DNA from 2 places in the Pseudarthrobacter sp. YAF2 genome. Region 2 is predicted to be linked to the other one. Evidence: predicted binding sites of a transcription regulator. Region 2 holds the regulator's gene; the other holds the start of a gene.
What was found. The regulator HrcA, encoded in region 2, represses chaperone genes, less so after heat shock. The targets are predictions, from matches to a motif close to TTNGCACTCGNNNNNNNCGAGTGCNAA.

Region 1: groES (co-chaperone GroES) is a predicted target of HrcA. The motif match lies at 3,058-3,084, and genes of this name have one in related genera.

The regions. Positions count from the first base shown of each region.
Region 1 is NZ_JBFRDA010000002.1:210,288-224,813, reverse strand. Features, by position in the region: gene AB4Y79_RS02975 (glycoside hydrolase family 3 N-terminal domain-containing protein) at 1-419, shown strand, start outside; gene AB4Y79_RS02970 (shikimate 5-dehydrogenase) at 461-1,279, shown strand; gene AB4Y79_RS02965 (THUMP-like domain-containing protein) at 1,310-2,551, opposite strand; gene AB4Y79_RS02960 (hypothetical protein) at 2,605-2,985, shown strand; gene groES (co-chaperone GroES) at 3,241-3,534, shown strand; gene groL (chaperonin GroEL) at 3,614-5,224, shown strand; gene AB4Y79_RS02945 (dihydrofolate reductase family protein) at 5,377-5,979, opposite strand; gene AB4Y79_RS02940 (ATP-dependent DNA ligase) at 6,049-7,572, shown strand; gene AB4Y79_RS02935 (DUF389 domain-containing protein) at 7,595-8,563, opposite strand; gene AB4Y79_RS02930 (acyltransferase family protein) at 8,688-10,760, shown strand; gene guaB (IMP dehydrogenase) at 10,961-12,472, shown strand; gene AB4Y79_RS02920 (DUF222 domain-containing protein) at 12,600-14,390, shown strand; gene AB4Y79_RS02915 (ABC transporter ATP-binding protein) at 14,464-14,526, shown strand, end outside.
Region 2 is NZ_JBFRDA010000019.1:23,087-32,329, reverse strand. Features, by position in the region: gene ybeY (rRNA maturation RNase YbeY) at 1-169, opposite strand, end outside; gene AB4Y79_RS18060 (PhoH family protein) at 166-1,254, opposite strand; gene AB4Y79_RS18055 (GerMN domain-containing protein) at 1,600-2,559, shown strand; gene AB4Y79_RS18050 (16S rRNA (uracil(1498)-N(3))-methyltransferase) at 2,546-3,322, opposite strand; gene dnaJ (molecular chaperone DnaJ) at 3,325-4,452, opposite strand; gene hrcA (heat-inducible transcriptional repressor HrcA) at 4,536-5,549, opposite strand; gene AB4Y79_RS18035 (DUF3097 domain-containing protein) at 5,723-6,574, shown strand; gene AB4Y79_RS18030 (DUF4870 domain-containing protein) at 6,691-7,101, shown strand; gene hemW (radical SAM family heme chaperone HemW) at 7,104-8,333, opposite strand; gene lepA (translation elongation factor 4) at 8,359-9,243, opposite strand, start outside.

The sequences.
Region 1 (14,526 bases), on a different contig from region 2:
CTCCGGCCGGGAGCGGCGCCGGGTTGTCGGCCAAGGTCTCGGCGTCCGCCGTGACGGTCCTGTCCGGCCCCTGCAGCGGACCCCTGGTGCCGGGTGCAATACGCGTCGAGGGCGGGGGACCGGGGGACCGGGAACGCTTCGAAACCGCTGCCGCCCGTGCCGGCCTGGCAGTTGGCTCCGGCCCCGTGGTCAACCTCATCGGCTTCGGCGGCAAACCGGCAGGCGGCGACATCGCGGTAACCCTGGACGCACCTTGGCCGCTGCAGGACTCCGGCGCCCCGATCAAGCTGGCGCTCTACGGCCGCAATGACACCGCCTTCGACGCCCTCGCCGCCGTCCTGGCAGGGAAGGCGACGGCCCCCGGAAAGCTGCCTGCCGCCGTCGGGCCCTATCCTGCCGGAACCGGTTGCAGCCCGTGACCCGGGAGCGGGATTAGCGGGGGAACGCGTTTAATGGTCGGGTGCCCATTCTGAATAAAGACATGACCCTCTGCATCTCGCTCTCCGCCCGTCCCAGCAACAACGGGACCCGGTTCCACAACCACCTTTACGGGCAACTGGACCTTAACTGGATCTACAAGGCGTTCGCGCCCACCAACCTTGAGCAGGCCATCGCCGGTGTCCGCGGCCTGGGCATCCGGGGCTGCGCCATCTCCATGCCCTACAAGGAAGACGTCATAGCCCTGGTGGACGAGATGGACCCCTCCGCCAAAGCCATCGATTCCGTCAACACCATCGTGAACACCGACGGCCATCTCAAGGCGTACAACACCGATTACACGGCCATCGAACAACTGCTGGCCACCAACTCAGTCCCCACGGGCTACTCCGTGGTGGTGCAGGGCTCAGGCGGGATGGCGAAGGCCACGGTGGCGGCCCTGCGGGACGCCGGCTTCACCGATGTCACGGTGGTGTCCCGGAACGAGGCTTCCGGCCGGGCGCTCGCGGACCAGTACGGTTTCCGGTGGCGTGAAGCGCTCGACGGCGGGACGGCGGACTTGATCATCAACGTCACCCCGTTGGGGATGGCCGGCGGGACGGAAGCGGACACCGTGGCTTTCCCGGCGGGGGCCATCGAAGCGGCCCGCTTGGTGTTCGACGTGGTGGCCCTGCCGGCCGAGACGCCGCTGATCCGTGCCGCCCGAGCCGCAGGCAAGCCGGTCATTACCGGTGCTGAGGTGGCCACCATCCAGGCGCTGGAGCAGTTTGTCCTGTACACCGGAGTGCGGCCCACGGCGGAGCAGGTGCAGGCGGCCGAGGAATTCATGCGCGCCCAATAGGCAGGTCCGGCAGGAGCTGCCCAGTGCCGGTCAGGCAGGCTCGACCACGATCGCCACCCGGTCCTCGCCAATCCGGGTCAGGACCAGGGTGGCGGCCTTGCCGGCGCCCTTCTTGCCGGAACCCTTGCCGGCTGCCTTCCCGCCCGGCAGCAGCTGCTTCCGCAGCTCTTCCGGGGTTACCGCGGTGCCCCGCTTCTTGATGTCCAGCACGGTGATGCCCTCCTGCTTTACCCAGGCTTTGAGCGCCTTGACGTTATAGGGCCTCACCTCCAGCACCTTGTAGGCCTTTGCGAACGGCGTGGCCATGAGCTCCGGCGCGCAGATGTAGGCGATGTGCTCATCCACCAGGTGGCCGCCGAGTTCCAGGGCGACATCGGCAACCAGGCCGGCCCGGATCACGGCGCCGTCGGGTTCGTACAGGTAGCCCTCCACCGGTCCCACCGGGGCCGAGGGGCCGGCTCCGAAGTCGTCCGCGCTGGTCAGTTCGGCCGCACCCTCGGAACCAAGGACCAAGGCTGCGCGGCGCACCCCTGGCCGGCTGACCGCGTTGAACCACAGGGTCACCTCGGTGACGTCTCCGGCTACCGACACCCACTGGGCCTCGCAGCCTGCGGGCACGGATTCGTGCGGCATGCCGGGGCCCATCTTCACGCCCACTGCCTTCCCCGACGCCGCGAGCGATTCAACGAATGACAACGGGGGTGAGAACGCCTCGGGGTCCCAGATCCGCTTGGTGCCGGACGTGGAGGTGACCCGCCGGGCAGGATCCAGCCAGACACCGTCGACGCCCTCCAACGGCACCGTTTCCGCGTCCGCGTGCACCACGGTGGCATTGGGGAAGGGGATCAGGTTCACCGTGGCACAGGCCGCGGTGGTCTCGTCCATCTCGACGGCGGTCACGGTGAGGTCCAGGGATGCCAGGGCCAGGGAATCGGCGCCGAGGCCGCAACCCAGGTCCGCCACGTGGTTGATCCCGGCGGCGGCAAAGCGCTGCGCGTGGCGCGCCGCGACCTTCAGGCGGGTGGCCTGCTCCAGGCCGGCCTGGGTGAAGAGCATCTGGCGGGCGAACTCGCCGAACTTCGCCTCAGCCTTTGTGCGCAGCCGTGACTGGGTCAGAACGGCGGAGACAAGCCCGGCCGGATGGCCGGCCTTCCGGAGGGCGGAGTTGAGTTCGAAGGAATCCTCGTCCCGGTAGGGGCCCAGGGATGCCAGCAGCTCCCAGCCTTCGGGGGTCAGCAGCGGTGCAATCTGGTCCTGGGGAGCGTGAGCCATGGGTTCCAGCCTAGTGGAGGAGCGTATGCCGGGTTGCCGATAGTGTTGAGACCATGGATGAAAGCGCAGCCCCCGGGGAGACCGGCGAACACGGACCCAAGGAACGTGGTCCTGCCCGGTTTGCCCGCCCGGTCCTGATCGCTGCCGCCGTAGTGGCAGTGGTCTGCATCGCGCTTCTGGTGATCATTTTCCTCCTCGACACGTTCAACGCCACCGTCTATTCGGTGGGCGGCAACGACATCGCGGACAACACGCAGGAAGCCCGCGATATCCGCGGGCTGTACGACGGCGCCCGGGCCGGAAGCATCTTCTTCCTCGTTGCTGCGCTGCTCGCCGCCGCCGCTGCGGGCTGGGTGCTGTTCCGGGGCCGGAAACAGGGCGGCAGCGATGCCGACGGCGGCGAAGACGTGGACTTCGACGATCTGGGCCGCTGAGGCTGCGGGAGCCCGCGGGCCCGCTACTGCGTCCAGGAATGGTGCGAAACAGAGTACGCCCATGACGAAAAGTTGGCACTCACCTTGACCGAGTGCTAACCCTTACATAGAGTCTTCATTAGCACTCTCCCCCGGAGGGTGCTAACACATGAAGAGCTGCCAGCCAGGCTGCTGCCGGCACCGCGACGACGGTTTGCCAGCCACGGCGGAAAGCTTTCCAGTCCACAAATTTGCTGACGAAAAGGAGAGGTCCGAGTGTCGGTCTCTATTAAGCCTCTTGAGGATCGTATCGTTGTCCGCCCGCTCGAAGCCGAGCAGACCACGGCTTCCGGCCTGGTCATCCCGGACTCCGCGCAGGAGAAGCCGCAGGAAGGCGAAGTTGTTGCAGTAGGCCCCGGCCGCTTCGAAGACGGCAACCGCGTTCCGGTTGACGTAGCAGTTGGTGACGTCGTCATCTACTCCAAGTACGGCGGAACCGAAGTCAAGACCGGCGGCACCGAGTACCTCGTGCTGTCCGCCCGCGACGTCCTGGCGATCGTCGTAAAGTAACTCTTTCGGATCCCCGTGCTGCCGGCCACGCTTCTGCTGGCCGGCAGTGCGGGGTTTCTGTCTTTGAAAGGACAAAACCATGGCAAAGCAGCTTGCGTTTGACGACGCTGCCCGCCGGGCCCTCGAGGCCGGCATCGATAAGCTCGCCAACACCGTCAAGGTGACGCTCGGCCCCCGCGGCCGCAACGTCGTCCTGGACAAGAAGTGGGGCGCCCCCACCATCACGAACGACGGCGTCACCATCGCCCGCGAAGTCGAACTCGACGACCCCTACGAGAACCTTGGCGCGCAGCTGGCCAAGGAAGTAGCCACCAAAACCAACGATGTTGCCGGTGACGGCACCACCACCGCCACCGTCCTGGCGCAGGCCCTGGTCAAGGAAGGCCTGCGCAACGTTGCCGCCGGCGCTGCCCCCGGCCAGATCAAGCGCGGCATCGAAGTTTCGGTCGAGGCCGTAGCTGCCCGCCTGCTGGAGAACGCCCGCCCCGTTGAAGGCAGCCAGGTTGCCAACGTTGCCGCCATCTCGGCGCAGAGCGACGAGATCGGCGAACTCCTCGCCGAAGCCTTCGGCAAGGTGGGCAAGGATGGCGTCATCACCATCGAAGAGTCCTCTACCACCCAGACCGAACTGGTCCTCACCGAGGGCATGCAGTTCGACAAGGGCTACCTGTCCCCGTACTTCGTCACCGACGCCGAACGCCAGGAAGCTGTCCTTGAGGATGCCCTGATCCTGATCAACCAGGGCAAGATCTCCTCCATCCAGGAATTCCTGCCGCTGCTGGAAAAGGCACTGCAGAGCTCCAAGCCGCTGTTCATCATTGCCGAGGACGTCGACGGCGAGGCCCTGTCCACGCTGATCGTCAACCGCATCCGCGGCACCCTGAACGTCGTGGCCGTCAAGGCACCCGGCTTCGGTGACCGCCGCAAGGCCATGCTCCAGGACATCGCCACCCTGACCGGTGCGCAGGTTGTTTCCCCGGAACTGGGCCTGAGCCTGGACACCGTTGGCCTGGAGGTGCTGGGTACCGGCCGCCGCATCACCGTCACCAAGGACAACACCACCATCGTCGACGGCGCTGGTTCGGCCGAGGATGTTGCAGGTCGGGTAGCCCAGCTGCGCGCCGAGCTGACCCGCACCGACTCCGACTGGGACCGCGAAAAGCTCCAGGAGCGCCTGGCCAAGCTGGCCGGCGGCATCGGCGTCATCAAGGTGGGCGCTGCCACCGAGGTTGAGCTGAAGGAAAAGAAGCACCGCATCGAGGACGCTGTTTCCTCCACCCGCGCGGCCTTGGAAGAAGGCATCGTGGCCGGTGGCGGCTCGGCACTGATCCACGCCCTCAAGGCCCTGGATGAGGACCCGTCCGTCAAGGCACTCGAAGGCGACGCCGCCGCTGCTGTGGGGATCGTCCGCCGCGCCCTGGTTCAGCCGCTGCGTTGGATCGCCCAGAACGCCGGCTTCGACGGCTACGTCATCACGTCCAAGGTGGCCGACCTGGAAACCAACAACGGTTTCAACGCAAAGTCGGGCGAGTACGAGGACCTGATCGCTGCCGGTGTCATCGACCCCGTCAAGGTCACCCGCGCAGCCCTCCGCAATGCGGCATCCATCGCTGCCCTGGTTCTCACCACGGAGACCCTGGTGGTGGAGAAGCCCGCCGAAGAGGACGAGCACGCAGGCCACAGCCACTAAGGCTTCGCCTTGAAGGCTTGACGAAAAAGGCTGGTCCGGCATGTGCCGGGCCAGCCTTTTGCGTGCCTTCTGCAGGACGCCTCGGCTGCCTTGCCTGGGCACGCCGCCAGGGTTCCTTGGGCGGACGGAGCGACGTCAGGGGGACGGTGGGGTCAGGTCGCGGCCATCTCCGCCGTCTCAACCCCGCCCGCGCGTTCGTACACCAGCGATACCGCCCCTTTCGGGTAGCTGCGGGCCGGCTCGGCGAGGCGGTACGACGCGGGGACGGTGCCGGCGTCGAACAGGCGTTTGCCCTGACCCAGCGTGACCGGGTAAAGCCAGAGGTGGAGGCGGTCCAGAACGTTCGCAGCCAGCAGTGAGCGGATCAGGACTCCGCTGCCGAACATGTGCACCTGCCCGTACTCGTCGCGGAGCCGTCCCGCGGCCCTCTCATCGGGCAGCACCGTGGTTCCGGCCCAGTCCGGGGTGGACGCAGTGCGCGAGACGACGAACTTGGGCACCCGGTTGAGTGCATCCGCAATCTCCCCTGACTGGTGCGGCCAGTAAGCCGAAAAGATGTCATAAGTGTTCCGGCCAAGGAGCAGGGCATCCATTCGGCCGATCTCTGCGGCGATGGCCGCGCCGGCCTCGTCGTCGGAGACAGGCGCCTGCCAGCCGCCGAAGGCGAACTCGCCGTGGGTGTCTTCCTCCCGGCCGCCGGGAGCCTGGTAGACGCCGTCGAGGGTGATGAACAGGTTGGCAACGATGAATCCCATGCGTCCAGTGTGGGAGGCCGCTTGTGCGCTGTCCAGAGCCGCGGGGCCGGCACGTGGCAGGATGATGCCATGCTGCTTCTTGAGCTCGTCAAAACCTCCGACGCCGTGGCGTCCACACGGTCCCGGCTTGCGAAGGTCGAGGCTCTTGCGGACCTGCTGCGCCGGCTTGAGCCCGCGGAGATTCCGACGGCGGTGGGCTTGCTGGTGGCGAAGCCCCGGCAGGGGCGCGTCGGAGCGGGGTGGCGCAGCGTGGCGGCGGCCAAAGCGGAACCGGCCGGGGCAGCAAGCCTCACCGTTGCCGACCTCGATGCTGCGCTGGACAGGCTGCTCGCCACCGCGGGAGCAGGTTCGGCGGCAGGCCGCGCAGCCACGCTCGGGAACCTGATGACGGCCGCGACGCCGGGGGAGCAGGCCTTCATCTCGGGCGTCTTGCTCGGGGAACTGCGCACCGGCGCCCTCGACGGCGTCCTGACGGATGCCGTGGCCCGCGCGGCGGACAGGCCGGTCGCTGCCGTACGACGCGCGGCGATGCTTTCGGGGGATCTGGGCGGCACCGCCCTGCTCGCCATGACAGGGACCGCAGCCGAGCTTGAAGCGGTGGGCCTCGTCGTCGGCCGCCCCGTGCAGCCCATGCTTGCCGCCACGGCCTCCAGCCCCGGCGAAGCCCTGGAAACCACCGGGGAAGCCTCGGTGGAATACAAGCTCGATGGCGCCCGCATCCAGGTCCACCGGGCCGGCAAGGACATCAGCATCTACACCCGCAACCTCGCCGATGTCACGCACAGGCTCCCGGAGGTGGTGGAACTGGTGCGCGGGCTGCCGGTGCAGGATGTGATCCTCGATGGCGAGACCCTCGCCCTCGACGAGGACGGCGGCCCACGGCCGTTCCAGGAAACCATGTCACGGTTCGGCGCTGATGCAGCGCGGGAAACGGTGCTGCATCCCTGGTTCTTCGACGTGCTGCACCTCGACGGGCGGGACCTGCTCGACGAGCCGTTGTCCGCCCGCATCGACGCGCTGGAACGGATAGCTCCGGGACACCGGATCCCCGGCGAGATTACGGCAGACCCGGCCGTGGCTGAACGGGTGTCCCGGGACGCGTTGGCTGCCGGTCACGAGGGCGTGGTGGTGAAGAGTATCGGATCCGCCTACGCCGCCGGACGGCGGGGATCCAACTGGGTGAAGGTGAAACCCGTGCTCACCTACGACCTTGTGGTGCTCGCCTGTGAATGGGGGTCGGGGCGCCGGACCGGGCTGCTTTCGAACCTGCACCTTGGAGCACTGGATCCTGAAGGAAACTTCGGTGAGCCGGGCGGCTACGTGATGGTGGGCAAGACCTTCAAAGGGCTCACCGATGAACTGCTGCGCTGGCAGACGGAGAAATTCCAGGAACTCGAGGTGCGGCGTACCGCCGGAACCGTATGGGTTGAGCCGGTCACCGTCGTCGAAATAGCGATCGACGGCGTCCAGCAGTCACCCCGCTACCCGGGCGGAATCGCCCTGAGGTTTGCCCGGGTGAAACGCTACCGCGACGATAAATCCCCGGCGGAAGCCGACACCATCCAGACCCTCCGCGCCCTGCTGCGTCCCTAGCGTGCGGATGGTTGGTGGCGGGTCAGTTGCGGGTGCCGCCGCGCTGCTGCCTCAAGTTCCGTGCCGCTGCCGCAGGCCGCCGCTTGGCCACCACCCGGTAGAAAAGAAGGACCGCGACCGCGGCCGCGACGATGCCCACGAGGTTCAGCAACAACTGCAGGGCCGAGCCGGCCGCCTTCGGGAACTCACCCAGGACCAAAGCCACCGCCACATATCCGGCCGCCGGCACGGTGGTCACGGAGATGAAGACCCCGATCAGTGCCGCGGACCGCCGGCCAATGATCGACAGCATTCCCGCGAATCCCGCCAGGATGGCAACGATCAATGAGTAGGGGCCGGGATGGTAGATGAATTCGACGGCGGATCCCTTGTCCAGGGCATCGCGGGGGAAGAGGCCCAGCGGGATCGACAGCCAGGCCGTCAAAGCCGCCAGAAGCATGGCGACCGGAAACCCGACGCCCAGGGCGATGGCTGCACGGCGGCCAAGCTTCCACTGCCGGGTGGCAAGCGAAACGGCGAGGGCGGCCAGCGGCCCGAACTCGGGACCCACCGCCATGGCGCCCACAATCGCGATGGGGGAATCGGTCACAATGCCGATTCCGGCGAGCTGCGTTGCCAGCACCAGGAAGGCGAGGAAGTTCCACGTGAGCCTGGAATCCTCGCCTGTTTGCCCTGTCACATCGTCCCAGATCATAGCGTCCGCACCGTCGCCCGGTGCGGCGTGCTCCGCCCGGTCGGCATCCCTGGACAGGACGAATTCCGGCGTGGTCATGGCAACGGAGCCCACGTCGCCGATCTTCAGGACCTCAAGCTTCTCCAGGAGTTCCTCCACGGACTCCCTGGCGATCTGGACGTCGATGACATCACCCGGCGGCACCACGGACGCGCTGGAGATCAATGCGACACCCGCAGTTCCCACCTGGTCCCGGCAGGCCTTCAGCGTCACCTCGGACAATTCTCCGGGCACGCAAATCCGCAATTGGACGATCACGCCGGCTCCCTTCCACACCTGGGCCCAGCTTAGTTCGCGCCGGACTCCGGATTGGCCCTTCCAAACCCCGGTGCGTAGGCTGGATGCTTTGGCCGGCCGGTGGTGTGAGGGGTTCGAAGTGTCGATGACGGGGATCCGGACGGCACCGGCAACGGCAGGAACCGTCCCCGGCCGCAACCGCAAACCGACCTTCCGGCCCGAGGTCCAGGGACTCCGGGCCTTGGCTGTCCTCATGGTCGTGGCCTACCACGTCTGGTTGGGCCGCGTGTCCGGCGGTGTGGACATCTTCCTGCTGATCTCCGCCTTTCTGCTCACGCTCTCCTTCGTCCGCAAAGCAGAGTCCGGCCAGCCCTTCCGGCTGATGGCGCACTGGCTGCACCTCTTCAAGCGCCTGCTGCCGGCCGCCGTCGTCGTGATCCTCGGGGTGCTGGCCGGCACCTGGCTGATCCTGCCCCAAGGCCGCTGGCCGCAGGTCCTGGACCAAGCCTGGGCGTCGCTGTTGTACAGCCAGAACTGGCTGCTGGCAGACGCCGCAGTGGACTATTACGCACAGGACCATGCCGGAGCCAGCCCACTGCAGCACTTCTGGTCGTTGTCCATCCAGGGGCAGGTCTTCATCCTCTGGCCGCTCATTTTCGCCGCCACCGCCGCGGTCCTGCGGGCCGTCCGCCGGATTCCCCCGCTGGAGCGCACCACCTACCGGGGATTGCTGGCTGTGGTTTTCGGCGCGTTGTTCGCCGCGTCCCTGGCCTATTCCATTGACCAGACCGCCACCAACCAGGCCTACGCATACTTCGATACCGGCGCCAGGCTCTGGGAGTTTGCCCTCGGGTCCCTGCTGGCGCTCGGGTTGCCGTACCTCAAGCCCGGCCGTGCGCTGCGGGTGGTCCTGGGCTGGGCCGGGCTTGCGGGCATGGTGTCATGCGGGTTGCTCCTCACCGTCGACAGGTCCTTCCCCGGCTACGTGGCCCTCTGGCCCACGCTGGCTGCTGCCGCCATCATCGTCGCCGGGCAGTCCGGCAGCCGTTTCGGCGTGGACAGGCTCCTCAGCAGCAGGCCGGCCGTCGCCTTGGGCGACAACTCCTACGCGCTTTACCTCTGGCACTGGCCGGTCCTGGTGCTGGCGCTGGCGGCCACGGGGGTGGAGGCGCCGAACCTCAAGCAGGGCCTCGGCATCGTTGCCGCCGCCGTCGTGCTTGCCATCCTTACCACCCGCTTCGTGGAGAAGCCGTTGCGGGACTGGCACTGGCCCAAGCTCCGCGCCTGGCGTACCGCCGTCGTCATTGTTGCCTGCGGAGCCCTGCTGGCCGGTCCCGTGGCCGTGTGGCAGACATCGCTCACCGCGGAGGAAAGCGCGACGGCGGCACAACCCCGCGAGCTGACGCCGGGTGCGCTGGCGCTCACCCCGGAGAACGAAAACTTGCCGGCTCCGCGCGCGAGGACCATCCCCGGGCCAACCGCACTGGACAACGACTGGGCCGGGATCGACTCGCCCTGCACAGGTTCAAACGCCACCAGTGACCCGATTCTCGAGGGGTGCCGGCAGGAGGTCCCGGAGGAACCAGCCACCAAACGCATCGTGGTGCTGGGGGATTCGCATGCCCAGCAGTACCTTGCCGCGCTGGCCCCGGTGGCGGCTGCACGCGGCTGGGAACTGGTGACACTGCTAATGCCGGCATGCCGGTTCGGCGCGGAATCTGACGCCCGGAACGCCGAATGCAATGCCTACAACAGGGCCAGTTCCGCCTACGTCCTGGAACACCTTCCGGACGCTGTCTTCACGGTGGCGACGCTGACCCACGAAGAAGCCCCGTTCGAAACGGAGGTCCCCGGCTACCTTCAGGGAGTCGCTCCGTTTGCCAACGCGGGAATCGAGATCGTGGGCGTCCGGGACAACCCCAGGTTCACGTTCAACATGCCCCAATGCGCACAACGCCATGGCGCCGACGCGCCGGCCTGCAATCCGGCACTGGCCGAGTCCCTCGTTGAGCCGTCGCCGCTGGAAAACTACCGCGGCAAGGTGCCGGGCCTGCACCTGCTGGACATGAGCGACTTCATCTGCGCCCGTGGCGTCTGCCCTGCCGTGGTGGGGAACGTCTACGTCTATAAGGACGACAACCACCTGACCCGGACGTACGTGGAAACCATGATCCCCATGTTCGAGCAGCGACTGTTGGCCGCAACAGGATGGAGCTGAGTGCGGTTGCTCACATTGCGGGCCTGGAATAGGGGGATCGGGCCGGAGGTTCTAATATTTAGTCAACACTTTCTGCCCCAGGAACGCCGTACCCCAACGGTGGTCCCGCAGGATCGTCTGCACAGGCCAGTTCCGTAATTACGGGCTGGTCATCGGCTGCAACCCCTACCCGCCCAGCAACCAAGGTAAGAGGCGCACTCATGACCGAGCCCGAACACAATCCCTTTGGCTTCATTGGCCTGACCTACGACGACGTCCTGCTCCTGCCGGGCCACACCGACGTCATCCCTTCCGACGCTGACACCTCGTCGCAGATCTCCAAGCGGATCAGTGTGCAAACCCCGCTGCTTTCGGCCGCCATGGACACCGTCACCGAGTCCCGCATGGCCATCGCAATGGCCCGCCAGGGTGGCCTGGGCGTGGTGCACCGCAACCTCTCCATCGCCGACCAGGCCGACCAGGTTGACCGGGTCAAGCGGAGTGAGTCGGGAATGATCACCAACCCGCTGACCATCCGCCCCGAGGCCACGCTGCGGGAGCTGGATGACCTCTGCGCCCACTACCGCGTTTCGGGCCTCCCCGTGGTGGACGAGGACAACCGCCTGCTGGGCATCGTCACCAACCGTGACACCCGCTTCGTGCCGGAGTCCGATTTCCCGCTGCGGCTGGTCAGCGACGTCATGACCAAGATGCCCCTGGTCACCGGTCACGTGGGCATCAGCCGGGACGAAGCCTCCCACAAGCTGGCCACCAACAAGATCGAAAAGCTCCCGCTCGTGGACGAGCAGGGCCGGCTCAAGGGCTTGATCACCACCAAGGACTTCACCAAGGCCGAGCAGTACCCGTTGGCCACCAAGGACGACGAAGGCCGCCTCCGCGTGGGTGCAGCCATCGGCTTCTTCGGGGACGGCTGGGAGCGCGCCATGACCCTGGTGGACGCCGGGGTGGACGCCCTGTTCGTTGACACGGCCAACGGGCACTCCCAGGGTGTGCTGGACATGATCCGCAGGCTGAAGTCCGATCCTGTTGCCGCGCACGTGGACATCATCGGCGGCCAGGCTGCCACCCGCGAGGGCGCCCAGGCACTGATCGACGCCGGCGCCGACGGCATCAAGGTGGGCGTTGGGCCGGGCTCGATCTGCACCACCCGCGTTGTGGCCGGTGTGGGTGTTCCGCAGATCACGGCCATCTACGAGTCCGCCAAGGCTGCCATTCCGGCCGGCGTTCCCCTCATTGCCGACGGCGGCCTGCAGTACTCCGGCGACATCGGCAAGGCCCTGGTTGCGGGTGCCGACACGGTCATGCTCGGCTCCCTGCTCGCCGGCTGCGACGAATCCCCGGGCGAGCTGATCTTCGTCAACGGCAAGCAGTTCAAGTCCTACCGCGGCATGGGCTCCCTGGGTGCCATGCAATCGCGCGGCAAGAACACGTCCTACTCCAAGGACCGTTACTTCCAGGCCGACGTCTCCGGCGACGACAAGCTGATCCCGGAAGGCATCGAAGGCCGTGTGGCGTACCGTGGCCCGCTGTCCTCGGTCGCCTACCAGTTGGTGGGTGGCTTGCGCCAGACCATGTTCTACACCGGCGCTCCGACCATCCCTGAGCTGAAGGCGCGCGGCAAATTTGTGCGGATCACCTCCGCCGGGTTGAAGGAGTCGCACCCGCACGACATTCAGATGACGGTGGAAGCACCGAACTACGGTTCGCGGTAAGTCAGCGGCGGTTCATTAGCGCTGAACTGGCGTGAAACACGAGGAGGCGGGGAATTCCCCGCCTCCTTTGTTTTCCCCGTGGACGGCTCGAACCCTTAATGTCAGTGCCTGGTTGGATGATGTTTTTATGGGAATTGGTACGGATTTGGCGGCGGTGATGGAGGGTGTTTGTGCCTCTGTTGCTGCGTTGGATGTGCTGGTTCTGGAGGACGCTTCCTTGGAGGGTGCGCCGCTGGAGGGTGCCGCGCTTGACCGTGCTGGGGTTGGTTTTGGGCTCGTCCCTGGGGCTGCTGGTGTTGGTTTTGAAGCCGGCGCCGGTGTTGATGTGTTGGGGCGGCGGTATGAGTTGTGCCTGGAACGGTTGGATGTCGTGGCGCGGTTGGAGGCGCAGCTTGCGGCGGTGAAGGCCCGGGACGTGGCGGAGTGCGTCGGGTTGCAGCTGGCCATGACCCCGCCCGAGGCCCCGGTGGATGAGCGCACGTTCGCGGAGATGTCAGTGGTGGAGGAGATTGCCGGGGTCCTGACCATCAGTTCCGGGGCCGCGGGGGCGTTGGTAGGGCAGGCACGGCGCGTCTGTTCGCTGCCGCCGGTCCTGGGGGCGTTGTCCGCTGGGGACATCTCGTGGCAGCACGCACGCATTGTCGCCGACGAAACCGAAGGCCTCACGCCCTCGGGTGTTGCCGGGCTGGTGGCGCATTTCTTCGACCCCGACGCGCCCAACCCCGCCCGAGGCGCCGCACCCGGTGAACTCGTTCCATCCCGGTTCCGGGCCAAGGTCCGCGCCTGGCGGGAACGCCACCACCCCGAAACCCTGGAGAAACGCCACGCCAAAGGGGTGGCGGACCGGCGGGTGGACTACGCCCCGGACCGGGACGGCATGGGCTGGATCTCGCTCTACCTGCCCGGGGACACCGCGTGCGCCATCTGGAACCGGAGTACCGCGACCGCCCGCGGACTGCAAAGCCCGACGGAAGAGCGGACCCTGACCCAGCTCCGCGCCGACGTCGCCGCGTCCCTGCTCCTCGGCGCCGGGCTCAGCACTGCGGCTGCTGGGAGCACCAGCATCGCCAGCCCGGCCCTCGGCGCCGGGAGCGCCGCGGACGCGAGCACCGAACACGCCAGCGCGGCTACAACTGTGGCCGGCCGCGACACGGCTCCGGTGCATGCCACCGGTATGGCCAGCACCGAGGGTACTGGCACCGAGGGTGCGGGGACCGCTGCCGGGCTTGGCAAAGTTCCCGTTCCGCGGGCCGATGTCCTGGTCATGGTGCCGGTGTTTTCCCTGCTTGGCCTCACCGATGAGCCCGCCGTGTTGGACGGGTTCGGGCCTATCCCGGCGTCGATGGCGCGGAGGCTGGTCGCGGGCGGGGCGGAATCGTTCTGCCGGGTCCTGGTCGACCCCCGCGACGGGGCACCCCTGGACATCGGCCGAACCCGCTACCGGCTGCCCGAGACCATCAAGAAATGGATCCGGATGCGGGACGGTAAATGCACCTTCCCGGGTTGCAACAACCGCACCCCGGACAACGACACCGACCACCTCACCGCCTGGGAAAACGGCGGCACCACGAATGTCCGGAACCTGGGCCAGCTCTGCCCCAAGCACCACCGGCTCAAACACGCCAGACCCTGGATACCAACACCCGCAACAACGAATGAGCCACCCGGCTGGATCTCACCCACCGGCCGCCACTACAAACCCGAACAACCAGACCCCGAACCAACCCACTGGCCACCAGGAACCCTGCCGGCCAGTACGGCTGCAATGCCCGTCCGATTCCACTGCGAACAAGCAGGTATTGAAGACCTTCCGCCTTGGGAACCGGACGACGACAACCTCATAGACCTCGATGACCTCCCGCCCGAGGATCCGGTCTGGGCCGAATTCTTCACAAAACCGTTCGTGCTGTCGGTCTAACAAATCTGTGCCGTCCGTCAACGGATCGTCCGGCGCTGCCCGTTTAGACCTGGGCCAGCACTAGGCTGATTCCATGTCCCAACCGCGCCATCCGGCGGAACTAAGCCCTAAGCGGGAGCCCGCACGCCGGCTGGCC
Region 2 (9,243 bases):
CGTCCATCAGCTCGATGTGCAGCTTTTCCATGGCCGGTTCATCCACCAGGAGGATGGACAGCTCGGCTTGGGGATGGATGTAGAGCTGTTCAAAGATGTACCGCGACAACGCAATGAGTTCGGCTTCCCCGACGTCGACGCCGGACTCGTTGTTCACCTCGATGCTCACGCGTGTTCCCCCCGCTTGTCCCTGTTGACTGAGTGTTTGACACGGTTCCGCTGGACTTCGTCCCAGATGCTGTAGGCGTTGACGATGTCCCCCACCAGCCGGTGCCGCACGACGTCGGCGGCGTCCAGGACCGAGAAGTTCACGTCCTCAATGCCCTGCAGGATCTCCTCCACGATCCGCAGCCCTGAACGCGTCCCGAACGGCAGGTCCACCTGGGTGACGTCTCCGGTGACCACCATCTTGGACCCGAACCCGAGGCGGGTGAGGAACATCTTCATCTGTTCCGGCGTGGTGTTCTGGGCCTCATCGAGGATGATGAAGGCGTCATTGAGGGTCCGGCCGCGCATGTAGGCCAGTGGTGCCACCTCGATGGTGCCCGCGGCCATCAACCGCGGGATGGACTCGGGATCCATCATGTCGTGCAGGGCATCGTAGAGCGGGCGGAGGTAGGGATCGATCTTGTCGCTCAGCGTTCCGGGCAGGAACCCGAGGCGCTCCCCTGCCTCGACCGCGGGGCGGGTGAGGATGATCCGGCTGACCTCTTTTTGCTGCAGGGCCTGGACGGCTTTGGCCATAGCCAGGTAGGTCTTGCCGGTGCCGGCCGGCCCGATCCCGAAAATCACCGTGTTGGCGTCGATCGCGTCCACGTAGTTCTTCTGGTTCAGCGTTTTGGGCCGGATGGTCCTGCCGCGGCTCGAGAGGATGTCATGCGTGAGCACGTCCACGGGGTTCTGCAGTGACTGGGTGCGCAGGAGCGCCACCAGCTGCTGGAGCACCGCGGGGGTGATCACCGTGCCCCGGGCCACCAGGCCACGGACCTCCTGGAGGAGCCGCATGATCCGGGGGACGTCGCTGGCAGGCCCGCTGATGGAGAGCTCATTGCCGCGGACGTGGAAGTTGACGTCCGGGAACTGGACTTCGATGAACCGCAACGCCTCATCGTGGCTGCCAAGTGATTGAACCATCTGGTCCGAGTTCTCGAACAGGACAACTTCGGTCCGGATGCCCGGCAGGGAGTGGGGAAATTCCCCGGGGCTGCCGTCGCCTGTATTGAGCCGGCGCTTACCATTTGCTGATTCAGTCATGGTGCTGGCCCGCAGGCCTGTGGTCCCCTCGAAATTCTTCATCCAGTTTTTCCGTGCCGGAAAGGGGCGCCCGTTGCACGGTGCTCCTTGCCCAGCGATCCCTTCATCTTACGCCAGCGGGAGCCGCCGACGGATACGCCGGGTCCCTGCCTATAGCCGCGGGTACGGCCGTTAGGTATCAACTTCATATCGGCCTCATATCGTTCCCGTTGCAGTTGGGCCGTGACGGCCAAAGAACGGCTGTGGGGCCGTACCCCTGTGTAATGCTGGAAATCCAGCAGCTGCTGGAACTCCAGGCCGCCAGGGGATCGGCCCGCCACGCCAGGAAAGGACTAGGGCAGGACAGTGCCGGAAACCTCTGTGCCCAAAAGGGCAGGCCGAACGAAGGGCCGCTTGCGCCCGGCTGTCCTGGCAGGAGTCCTGGTGCTTGTTCCCGTCCTTGCGGGCTGCACCGCCGAGGGCGGCCCGTCCCCCACCGGCACCCTCGCATCTGTCCCGGCGACTGGCGGGACCATGCCGGACGCACCTTCCACCAGCGCCCCGCTGGAAACCACGCAGTCCTCCAACAAGGCACCCGTGTACTGGATCGGCCGCAGCGGCGGCAACATCTTCCTGTACCGCGAATTCCGCGACGTCCCCGAGCAGGACAACCCGGTCACCCGCGCGTTGCGCGCCATGATGTCGGAGAAGCCGCTCGACCCCGACTTCTTCACGCCGTGGCAGAATCCGGACAAGCTGGCCACATCGATTTCAGGCAAAGACGTCATCACGGTGGACGTTTCGGCTGACGCCTTCAACAGCAACCTCGACGCCGACATGGCTGCGCGCGCCATCCAGCAACTGATTTACACGGCCACGGCCGCCGCCGCCAGTTCGGGGCTGATCGACACCAGCCAGCAGGTCCGGGTCCGGATCCTCGTGGACGGGCACACCGACTACGTCGCGTTCGGCAAGATCCAGTTGGGCGCCCTGATGACGCGCGCCGCCGGCCTGGTGGCACCGGTCTGGATCATCGATCCGCAGGAGAACACCGAGGTCCCCGGCGGCAGCGTGAAGATCACTGGCCGGAGCACCTCACCCGGAGCAAAACTTCACTGGCAAATCCTGCAGGTGGCGGACAACGGTGCCGGCAAGACACCCTTCCTGAGCGGCGAAACGACCGCAGCTGCGGAACAGGGCCAGGCAGGCGCCTTCACGCTGGCCCTGAACCTGCCGGCCGGTGACTACGAGCTCCATGTAGCGCAGGCCGGCTCCGGCGGAGAGCCGGACCGGAACGAGGACACACGGTCCTTCAAGGTGCGGTAGTCCAGCGCCCCAGGATGTCGCTGGCCAGCACGACGGCGGCCGGGCCGGCGGTGGAGGACCGCAGGACGTGGTGTCCCAGCAGGGCCGTCACGGCACCGTTATCGCAGAGTTTCGTCACCTCGCGGGGGCTGATGCCGCCTTCGGGGCCGACAATCAGCAGGACCTCGCGGGGCCCGGCACCCGTGCTCCCCTGCCACGCTTCAAGAACAGCCCGCAGGGGCCTTACGGCGTCTTCGTGCAGGATGACGGCCAGGTCCGCGGCCGCCACGGCGGCGCACAGCCCGGACGTTTCGACGGCGGCCCGGACCTCGGGGATCCAGGCGCGGCGCGCCTGCTTGGCGGCGGCGGCAACGGCCGACTGCCATTTGGCGTGGGCCCGGGCGGCCCGGTCCCCCTTCCAGCGGACAATGGAGCGTTCGGACTGCCAGGGTATGACCGCATCGATGCCCAGTTCCGTCGCTGTCTCAATGGCCAGTTCGTCCCGGTCGCCCTTGGCCAGTGCCTGTGCCAGCACCAGCCGGACCTCGGGCCTGTCTTCCGCCGCCACGGTCCCGCACTCCACCTCAAGCATAGAGGAGGACGCCGTTGCCACCTTGCCGGTCATGCGGATGCCGGCTCCGTCGACTATGTCCACTGCCTCCCCCGGCGACAAGCGCTTGACGGTGACGGCGTGCCGGGCTTCGGGGCCCTCCAGGACAAAGACCTGTCCGGCAGCCAGGCCGTCAAGTGAGCCGGGGCTGGTGAAAAATACGGGGTTGCTCACCGCTACAGGTTACCGAGCCGGTCCCGGAGCTTGGCGAACATGCCGCCGCTGGCAGCGAGCTTTCCCTCCGTGATCTGTTCCCCGCGGAGCTTGGCGAGCTGGCGCAGCAGGTCCTCCTGCGCGGCGTCGAGTTTGGCGGGAGTGTCGACCTGGAGGTGGACCTTCAGGTCACCGCGCCCGTAGCCCCGCAGATGAGTGACGCCCAGCCCGCGCAGGGTGATGATCTCCCCAGACTGGGTACCGGGTTTGACGTCGATTTCCTGGCTGCCGTCGAAGGTTTCCAGGCTGACGTCAGTGCCGAGGGCGGCCGCGGTCATGGGAATGTGCAGGGTGGCGTGCAGGTCGTCGCCTTCCCGGACGTACGTGGCGTCGTTGTTGACCCGGATCTCCACATAGAGGTCGCCGGCGGGTCCACCGGCGGGACCCGCTTCGCCCTGCCCGGAGAGCTGGATGCGTGTGCCGGTGGCAACGCCGGCCGGGACCTTAATGGTCAGCGACCGGCGGCTGCGGATGCGGCCCTGGCCGCTGCATTCGTTGCAGGGATCCTTGATCACCGTGCCGAACCCTTCGCAGGTGCCGCACGGGGCCGCCGTCATGACCTGGCCCAGGATGGAGCGGACGGCCCGCTGGACCTGGCCGCTGCCGCCGCAGATATCGCAACGCTCCGGGTGGGTGCCGGGGCGGCAGCATGATCCCTCGCACGTGGGACAGACAACGGCGGTGTCCACTTCGAGCTTCTTGTTGACGCCAAAGACGGCATCGCGAAGGTCGATCCGGACACTGATGAGTGCGTCCTGTCCCCTGCGCACCCGGGACGCCGGACCGGACGTGCCGCCGGCGCCGAAGAAGGTATCGAAAATGTCCTGGAACGCGAATCCCTGGCCTGCGTAGCCGGCGCCGCCGAAGCCGTTGTCCGTTCCGTTCTCGTTGCCGGTGGTGTCATAGATGCGGCGCTTTTGGGGGTCGGAAAGGACCTCATAGGCGTGAGTGACTGCCTTGAAGCGTTCCGACGCGTCCGCTCCCGGGTTTACGTCCGGGTGCAGGGTGCGGGCCAGCTTGCGGTAGGCCTTTTTGATCTCTTCGCCCGTAGCTTCGGGTGAGACTCCAAGGACGTCATAGTGGCTGCTCAAAGTTGTATCTCTTCCTTGTTGTACTGCGTGCAGTTGGGCCCGGTCTCCGGTCTTGCAGCCGAAGGTGCTCCGGCAGCGGAGGGTCAGGGCCCCAAAATCCTGGAAAGGTAGCGTGCCACGGCCCTGACGGCGGCCATGGTCGTGGGGTAATCCATCCGTGTGGGGCCAAGGATCCCTACCTTCGCGGCGCTGTCAGGGCCATAGGCGGTGGCCACAACGGAAGCCTCGGCGAGGCCGTCGTAAGGGTTCTCCCTTCCGATGCTAACTGCCACACCGCGGTGGTCCTGGGCCATTTCGCTCAACAGCCGCAGCATCACCACCTGCTCCTCGAGTGCTTCGAGCACCGGCCCGATGCTGAGTGGGAAGTCTACGTTGGATCGGGCCAGGTTGGCCGTTCCGGCCATGACCATCCTGTCTTCCCGGCTGCTCTGGGCCAAAACCTCGAGCCCGAGCGCCAGCGCGTGCGCGGCCTGGCGCTGAGGGTGCGGCGCAGCAGCCACGACGGCCGGCAGCGCCTGGGCGAGGTGGCTCAGTGCGGTGCCGCCCAGGGCTCCGAGGAACCTGGTCCGCAGCTCAGCGAGTCCTTCATCACCGAGGTCCTGGCCGACGTCGATAACCCGCTGCTCCACCTTGCCGCTGTTGGCAATAAGCACCACCAGGACTTTGCGCGGGGCCAACAGCACGAACTCGATGTGGCGGACAAGGGCCCTGCTCAGGTGCGGGTACTGGACCACGGCCACCTGGTTGGTCAGCTGCGACAGCAGCCGGACGGTGCGTTCCAGGACGTCGTCAAGGTCATCCGCGCCCTCCAGGAGCGACTGGATGGCACGGCGCTCGGCCGCCGACAGGGGCTTGACCGCTGAGATTTGGTCCACGAACAGGCGGTAGCCCTTGTCCGTGGGAATACGCCCTGCGCTGGTGTGCGGAGCGGTGATCAGGCCCTCATCTTCCAGCGCCGCCATGTCATTGCGGATGGTGGCGCTGGAAACGCCGAGATGATGCCGTTCCACCAGCGCCTTTGAACCAACGGGCTCGCGGGAGTGGACGTAGTCCTCCACGATCGCCCGCAGCACTTCCAGTTTGCGTGGCTCGCTCACTCTCCACCTCCATCCACGGTCCGGGGCGCGCACCCCGTCCGGCGCCGCCCCAGGGTTAGCACTCGACATGCCTCAGTGCTAACAGTCTATTATGCCTCGACCCGTTGTTAGCATTGGTACCGCTCCGGGCGAAACTCCGGAGGTGAGGACCTAACGCGAGGCGGATCGAATCCATGGACTACCAGAACTGGGGCCCCCGCGGGATCTCCGCCCCGGCCCGGACCGAACTGCCCGAGGTCCCCGTGGAGCGCGGCATGGTGCTTGAGGAAGTCCAATCCGGCTGGGTGGGAGCTGTCACCCGGGTGGAGAAATCGGGCGGCATGCACGTGGTGGCCCTGGAGGACCGCCGCGGAAAGTCGCGTTCCTTCCGGCTTGGCTTCGGGTTCCTCCTGGAGGGCCAGCCCATCCGGCTGATGCCGCCGGCACCGGCCCCGGCTGCTTCCGGCCCCGCCGCCGGACGGACCGCCTCCGGGTCGGTACGGGTCGCCGGGCAGCGGGCCCAGGTGGCAAAGGCCAGCCGGATCTGGGTGGAAGGCAAGCATGACGCCGAACTCGTGGAGAAGGTGTGGGGAGACGACCTTCGGGTCGAAGGCATCGTCGTCGAGCCCCTGCACGGAATCGACGACCTCACCGCCGCCGTGGCGGACTTCAGGCCAGGGCCGGGGAGGCGACTTGGGGTGCTGGTGGACCACCTCGTGCCCGATTCCAAGGAATCGCGCATCGCCGAGGCCGTGATGGCGTCCCCGGGCGCGGCCGGAAATGTCCTCATTGTCGGCCACCCCTACGTCGACGTGTGGCAGGCCATCCGGCCCGCGGTACTGGGCATCCCGCAGTGGCCGGCGATTCCCCGCGGGCAGGACTGGAAGACGGGCATCCTGAAAGCCTTTGGCTGGCCGCACGCAACAAAGGAGGATATTGGGCTGGGGTGGCAGAAACTCCTGGGAGCCGTGCGCACCTACGCCGACCTGGAACCATCGCTGCTGGGACGGGTTGAGGAAGTGATCGATTTTCTTACCGCGCCCTGACGGCCGCCCCCGGTCCGCGACCAAGTATTCTGGATAGTGCGATGCCTGATTTTGGCAGCGTTGCACCAAGTCCTTATTTGTAGTCAGCACCACTTGCACCCAGAAGGAAACAGACTGTGGCAGAAAACGCACGTGATCACAGGGACGGCCAAGGCCGTTCCGAGTACCATGGCGTCCCCGCCAATGCGCTGCCGCTCACGGCCAGCGAAGACCGCCAATGGGCCACGCTGGCCCACTTCGGCGGGATCCTGGGGTGCATTCCGTCCCTGCTGATCTACCTGATCTTCCGGGACCGCGGACCTTTTACCGCGCAGGAGTCAAAGGAAGCGCTGAACTTCAGCCTGCCGCCTACCATCGCCGCGGTGCTGGCCAACATCCTGGTGTTCATTCCGTACGTGGGAAACATCTTCGCCGTCATCGCCACGCTGATCTGGGTGGCGCTGACCTGCTTCTCGGTGGCCGCGGGGATCCACGTCAACCGGGGCCAGCCGCACCGCTACCCGTACAACCTGCGCTGGATCAAATAACGTTAGTCGGGCAGGATACGGCGGACCACGGCGTCAGCCAGGAGGCGGCCCTTCAGCGTGAGGACCAGCCGTCCGTGAAATGCCGGGGCCGGTTCCACCAGGCCATCCGCGATCAGGCCAGCCACTTGATGGCGTCCCAGGGCGCTCAGCGTCGAGACTTCAAGCCCGGACTGCAGGCGCGCCTCCAGCATCACCCGCTCCAGCCTCCTGGTATCCGGGTCCAGGGTTTCCCGGCCCGCCGCCGGGGAAAGGCCCTGCGACAGCCGGGTCGCGTACGCCGCAGGGTGCTTGACGTTCCACCAGCGCACCCCGCCGACATGTGAGTGTGCGCCGGGGCCAATCCCCCACCAGTCATCGCCCCGCCAATAGGCCAGGTTATGGCGGCAGGCCTGCTCCGGGGTCCGTGCCCAGTTGCTGACCTCGTACCAGCCGAGCCCGGCTGCGGTGATCAGCTGGTCGGCGAGCTCGTACTTGTCGGCGTGGTCGTCGTCGTCTATTCCGGGGACCTCGCCGCGCCGCATCTGCGCGGCGAGCTTGGTACCGTCCTCGACGATCAGCGCATAGGCGCTGATGTGGTCGGGCTCATAGGACAACGCTGTTTCGAGGGAATACCGCCAGTCCGCAAGCGATTCGCCGGGCGTGCCGTAGATCAGGTCCAGGCTGACGGCAAGTCCGGCCTCCCGCGCCCACTGGACAACCTGCGGAACCCGGCTCGGTGTGTGGGTTCGGTCAAGGACCTTCAACACGTGCGGGACGGCGGACTGCATGCCGAACGAGACCCGCGAGAAACCGGCATCCTTGAGGATGGCAAGGGATTCAGGCGTGACCGAGTCGGGATTGGCCTCGGTGGTGACTTCCGCGCCGTCTTCGATTCCCCACTGGTCGATGGAGGTACGCAGGATCAAGGCGAGGTCGTCGGCCGGCAGGAGCGTGGGGGTTCCGCCGCCGAAGAAGACGGTGCTGAGCTTGCGCGCCGGGATGCCGGAACGCTGCAGTACCTGCGCGGCCAGCGCCACTTCCGAGACCGCCGTGCCCGCGTAGGCATCCTGGGATGCGCCGCCGCCGAGTTCCGTGGCCGTATACGTGTTGAAGTCGCAGTACCCGCAGCGCACAGCACAGAACGGTATGTGGACGTACAAGCCGAACGCCCGGTCCGCCGCACCGTCTGCTGCCTGTGCGGGCAGCAGACCGTCCGACGGCGCCGGGTCGCCAAAGGGAAGAACGCTGGGCATCAGCGGGTCCCCCGCTGCGCGGTGGTCACTTCTTCTTGGCCTTGTCCTTTGATTCGTCCGTGGTGAGCGCGGCGATGAACGCTTCCTGCGGAACTTCCACAGTGCCCACCATCTTCATGCGCTTCTTGCCTTCTTTTTGCTTCTCCAGCAGCTTGCGCTTGCGCGAGATGTCGCCGCCGTAGCACTTCGCCAGCACGTCCTTGCGGATGGCGCGGATGCTTTCGCGGGCGATGATCCTGGAACCGATGGCTGCCTGGATGGGCACTTCGAACTGCTGCCGCGGGATGAGTTCGCGCAGCTTGCCGGTCATCATCACGCCGTAGGCGTAGGCCTTGTCCTTGTGCGTGATGGCGCTGAAGGCATCCACCTGTTCGCCCTGGAGCATGATGTCGACCTTCACCAGGTCGGCTGCCTGCTCGCCGTCGGCCTTCCAGTCCAGGGAACCGTAGCCCCGGGTCTTGGACTTGAGGATGTCGAAGAAGTCGAACACGATCTCTGCCAACGGGAGGCGATACCGGATTTCCACCCGGTCCTCGGACAGGTAGTCCATCCCGCCCAGGACGCCGCGCCGGGCCTGGCACAGTTCCATGATGGCGCCCACGAATTCGTTGGGAGCCAGGATGGTGGCGGACACCATGGGTTCACGCACCTCGGCGACCTTGCCGGTGGGGTACTCGCTGGGATTGGTGACCTGGACCACCTTCTTGTCCTCCAGGGTGACCTCGTACTCAACGTTCGGCGCGGTGGAAATGAGGGCCAGGTTGTATTCGCGTTCCAGGCGTTCGCGGGTGATCTCCAGGTGCAGGAGACCCAGGAAGCCGACGCGGAAACCGAAGCCCAGCGCCGCGGAGGTTTCCGGCTCGTACACCAGGGCGGCGTCGTTGAGCATGAGCTTTTCGAGGGCGTCACG